DNA from 2 places in the Mesorhizobium sp. IMUNJ 23033 genome. Region 1 is predicted to be linked to the other one. Evidence: riboswitches for the same ligand, from Rfam matches in the RefSeq annotation. Region 1 holds a riboswitch; the other holds the start of a gene.

Region 1 (2,186 bases):
CAGCGGGATATAATGCAGCCGCACGCCGGCGTGGATGGTGAAATAGTCGACGCCCTGTTCGGCCTGTTCGATCAGCGTGTCGCGGTAGACCTCCCAGGTCAGATCCTCGGCGATGCCGCCGACCTTTTCGAGCGCCTGGTAAAGCGGCACCGTGCCGATCGGCACCGGTGCATTGCGCACAATCCAGTCACGGATATTGTGGATGTTGCGGCCGGTCGACAGGTCCATCACCGTATCGGCGCCCCAGCGGATCGCCCAGACCATCTTTTCGACCTCTTCGGCCATCGACGAGGTGACGGCGGAGTTACCGATATTGGCATTGATCTTCACCAGGAAATTGCGGCCGATGATCATCGGCTCGCTCTCGGGATGATTGATGTTGGCGGGAATGATCGCCCGCCCGCGTGCCACCTCGTCGCGCACGAATTCCGGCGTGACGAAGTCTGGGATCGCCGCGCCGAAGGCTTCGCCGTCGCGCTCAAGCTTGCCGCGCAGGATCTCGCGGCCAAGGTTCTCGCGGATGGCAACGAACTCCATTTCTGGCGTGATGATGCCGGCGCGCGCATAGGCAAGCTGGGTCACCGCCTTGCCGGCCTTGGCTCTGAGCGGGCGGTTGCGAACGGGAAACTCCGGCGTCAGGCGCTCGCCCGCCGCGAATCCGTTGTCTTGCGGCCGGACATGGCGGCCGTCATAGGCTTCGACATCGCCGCGCGCCATGATCCATTCGTGGCGAAGCCGGGCAAGGCCCTTATCGATGCTGGTTTCGACAGTCGGGTCTGTATAGGGGCCGGACGGATCGTAGACGGTGACGGGCGGTTCGCCGGCTGTCGGATGGACGGAGATTTCGCGCATCGGCACTTTGATGCGCGGATGGAGGAGGCCGGATTTGTGGATCTTGCGTGAGGCGGGCAGTGGTCCCGTCGATACGGTGGGGGTGAGGGCATTCATCTTGAGGCTCCTTTGCTCGTGCATTGGAGACCCAGTTCTGTGCCGGAAGGATGAAAAGACGCTTTGGCCGCCCTGCTTGCGACAGGACCTCGGGCGTGAACTCCCGCAAAGCGCTTGCACCGTCCCTACGCCAGTATGAACTGGATCAGGTTCAACGGGTCACTGCGCCGCGAAAGCCAGCAGTATCTCAGCCCCTTGCCGGGACTCCCCTGGTGAATGCGTCAAATTGAACGGGCTGGCGCCATGTTGTCAAGCGCGTTCGGCCGCGGCGGTGATCGGCGGCCAATCAAACCGAGCGGAGGAGATCGTGTATGCGTCGGGGACAAGTCACGACGATGCAGGGTCTTATTCTCGGCCTTCGCTGCGCGACCGTCAGCGCAACTCTGACGAGGGCACAGGCCGCGCTGTTTCAAATTTCGACCCTCCAGCTCAATGGAGCCGATCAGTCGAGTTTGCGCAGCTGTGCCTCACACGCGCGCAACAACAAACATTGGTGGACCACATCCCATAATCCCACCTGCCGCTCACGAATGTTTGATATGGTGGCCACATTCGGAACACGAACCGACGGAAAAATCGTCCAGTGGCATCAAGCTGGAGGATCACATCCTGTGCGTACCGTTCCGAAATCAATTGCCGCTGTGCTGCTAGGCACGGCCGTTGTCGCCTCTCCCGCTCTGGCCAAGAACGGCAATGGCAATGGAAACGGCCAGTCGGCCGGCAAGAGCGCAAACGCGGCCAGCAATATGTCGGCGAGCGCGAATGACAGTTCGGCGAGCAAGCTGGGCGCCTTGAACGGCTTCATGCATGCTTCGCCGAGCGCCTTGGCACACGCCTCCGCAAAGTCGGAAATCGGCAAGGTTGCCGTCGTCTATGCCGGTCTTCTGCAGAACTATCTGTCGCCGCAGCCGGGCAGCACACCCCCAACGCTGGCTCAGGTAGCAGCCGCCCTGGCTGCCGCGGCGAACAAGCCACCGTCTGCCAACTCCGTCGAGGCGGTGAACACGAAACTGGAGTCGATCAACCCGACACTTGCGCAATTGATCTCGGCTTATTCGGGTGGGCCTTCGGCCCTCGCCGCGGCCATCTACCAAGCTATATAGGTCTGTCTCATTTGGGCGAGAAACGGTCATCATCAGCCCTCTCTTGTGCTGGTGCCGATTTGCCTCGAAGGGGACTGCGTCACGCAGACTGCAGACTATTGTCGTCGCTACAGAGAGATAGCGATCATATAAGTC
Region 2 (2,186 bases), on a different contig from region 1:
CCACGAACAGCGCCGGCACGACGGAAAGCAGCGTCGAGAGAGCCGCTTGCCACAGCGTGAAGCGGGCGACGCGCAGGAGATAGGGATCGAAGGCGGACGCAGCGCCGGAGAGGTCGCGTGCGCCTTCGAGGATGAGCCCGGCGAACGCGCCGCCGATCAGTAGCGCTATTGCCGAAAGCGCGACGATGCCGGCGGTGATGCGGGGATCGGTCGAACGCGCCGGTACCATCCCGACCCCTACTTGCTCATCACCGCCAGCCATTCATCCACCCAGACCTTGCGGTTGGCCGCGACCTCCTCCGGACTGAACAGCAAGGTCTTGGTTGGCTTGACCAGTCTGTCGAAGGCCGGGTTGAGCGGCTTGTCGGTCTTGCCGGCCGGGTACATCCAGTTGGTCTCGGGAATGACATTCTGGAACTTCGGTCCGGTCATGAAGGCCATGAACTTTTCCGCCAGCGGGTTCTTGGCGCCGGTCGTAGTGATGCCGGCAACCTCGATCTGCAGATACTCGCCTTCCTCGAAAGACGCCGCCTGGTAGCGCTCGGTGTTTTCGGCGACCATGTGGTAGGCCGGCGACGTCGTGTAGGACAGCACCATCGGCGCTTCGCCCTTGGTGAACAGGCCGTATGCCTCGCTCCAGCCCGGCGTCACTGTCAGCACCTTCGACTTGAGCTTGGCCCAGGCCTCCGGCGCCTTGTCGCCATAGACCGACTTGACCCAGAGCAGCAGGCCGAGGCCCGGTGTCGAGGTGCGCGGATCCTGGATGACGATCTTGTCGGTTGCATCGCCTTCGACCAGTTCCTTCAGGCTCTTCGGCGGCACTTTTAGCTTTTCGGTATCGTAGACGACGGCGAAATAGCCATAGTCGAACGGCACGAAGGTGTCGTCGCTCCAGCCGCCCGGCACGTTGACATCGGACACCGCGCCATGCGGCGCGAACAGGCCGGTGGCCTTGGCTTCGGCCGTCAGGTTGGTGTCGAGGCCGAGTACGATGTCGGCCTTGGTCGAGGCCCCTTCGAGCTTGACGCGGTTGAGCAGCGCCACGCCGTCGGCGACCGAGACGAAGTCGAGGGTGCAGCCGCATTCGGCCTCGAATTCCTTCTTCACCAACGGACCCGGACCCCACTCGGCGGTGAAACTCTCATAGGTGTAGACGGTGAGCTTGTCCTGCGCTTGCGCGGGTGCAGTAACAGCCAGGGTGATTGCTGAGATCAGTGCGTATAAAAGCGTGCGCATCGGCGCCTCCTTCGTTCGTGTTGAAAGGAATTGAGGCGTCGGGTTGTCCGAAACGTCTAATCCCTCCGCCGGTACAAACCGGATCAGGTTCAGCGGGTTGGCTGGTTTGCCTCTCAGCCGGTCCGCGAAGATCGCGTCCGGCACCCCGTTAGAGCGTTTCGACACATAGGCCCGGCCGATGTGGCGTGCAAGCGGAACTTTGCCGGGGATCCAGTGCATGTTGCCCAAAGACGCGACGCACGTGAGGCCCGGCCTTCCGTTTCGCAGGCAGGGCTGGTAAGGGCCACGAGATATGAGCACATTCACCATCCTGCTTGGCGGCGATCTCATCCGCACGCCACTGCTCGACCGCCAGATCGAGGGCACGCGCGTCATCGCCGCCGACGCCGGCATCGGCCATGCTCGGATGCTGGGAGTGATGCCCGAACTCTGGGTCGGCGATTTCGATTCCGTGCCGGCGGATTTGCCGGACGATCTGGCCGCCGTGCCGCGCCAGGTGTTTCCGCCCGAGAAAGACCAGACCGACGGCGAACTGGCGATATCAGCCGCACTCGAACGCGGCGCCACCAGCCTGGTTCTCGCCGGCGCCTTCGGCGGCAAGCGTGCCGACCACGCCTTCCTGCACCTAGCCCTCGCGGTGCGCCTGGCCGAAGGCGGGATGGATGTGCTTTTGACCAGCGGCGCACAGGAAGGCATCCCGCTTTTGCCTGGAAAAGCCGGTTTCAGCTACGCCGACGGCACGCTGTTTTCGGTGCTCGGCTTCTCCGACCTTGCCGGCTTGAGCGTCACTGGCGCCAAATGGCCGCTCGACCATGTCGAAGTTGCGTTCGGCTCGTCGCTGACCATTTCCAACGAGGTCAAGGGCCGCCTCGAAATCGCCTTGGGCAGCGGCCGTGCGCTGCTGCTTGCCCACCCCTACCCCTTGCCTGAAAGCTGATCATGGCCCCGCC

The links. A riboswitch is a leader RNA that binds a small molecule or an ion and turns the genes downstream of it on or off. The one in region 1 is predicted to bind thiamine pyrophosphate.
Region 2: another riboswitch for thiamine pyrophosphate. It lies ahead of thiB (thiamine ABC transporter substrate binding subunit); the one in region 1 lies ahead of thiC (phosphomethylpyrimidine synthase ThiC).

The regions. Positions count from the first base shown of each region.
Region 1 is NZ_JBJACT010000015.1:137,478-139,663, forward strand. Features, by position in the region: gene thiC (phosphomethylpyrimidine synthase ThiC) at 1-948, opposite strand, end outside; TPP riboswitch at 1,053-1,169, opposite strand; gene ACFX5Q_RS18105 (hypothetical protein) at 1,260-2,051, shown strand.
Region 2 is NZ_JBJACT010000031.1:4,258-6,443, reverse strand. Features, by position in the region: gene thiP (thiamine/thiamine pyrophosphate ABC transporter permease) at 1-229, opposite strand, end outside; gene thiB (thiamine ABC transporter substrate binding subunit) at 238-1,236, opposite strand; TPP riboswitch at 1,280-1,394, opposite strand; gene ACFX5Q_RS27360 (thiamine diphosphokinase) at 1,529-2,173, shown strand; gene ACFX5Q_RS27355 (ABC-F family ATP-binding cassette domain-containing protein) at 2,176-2,186, shown strand, end outside.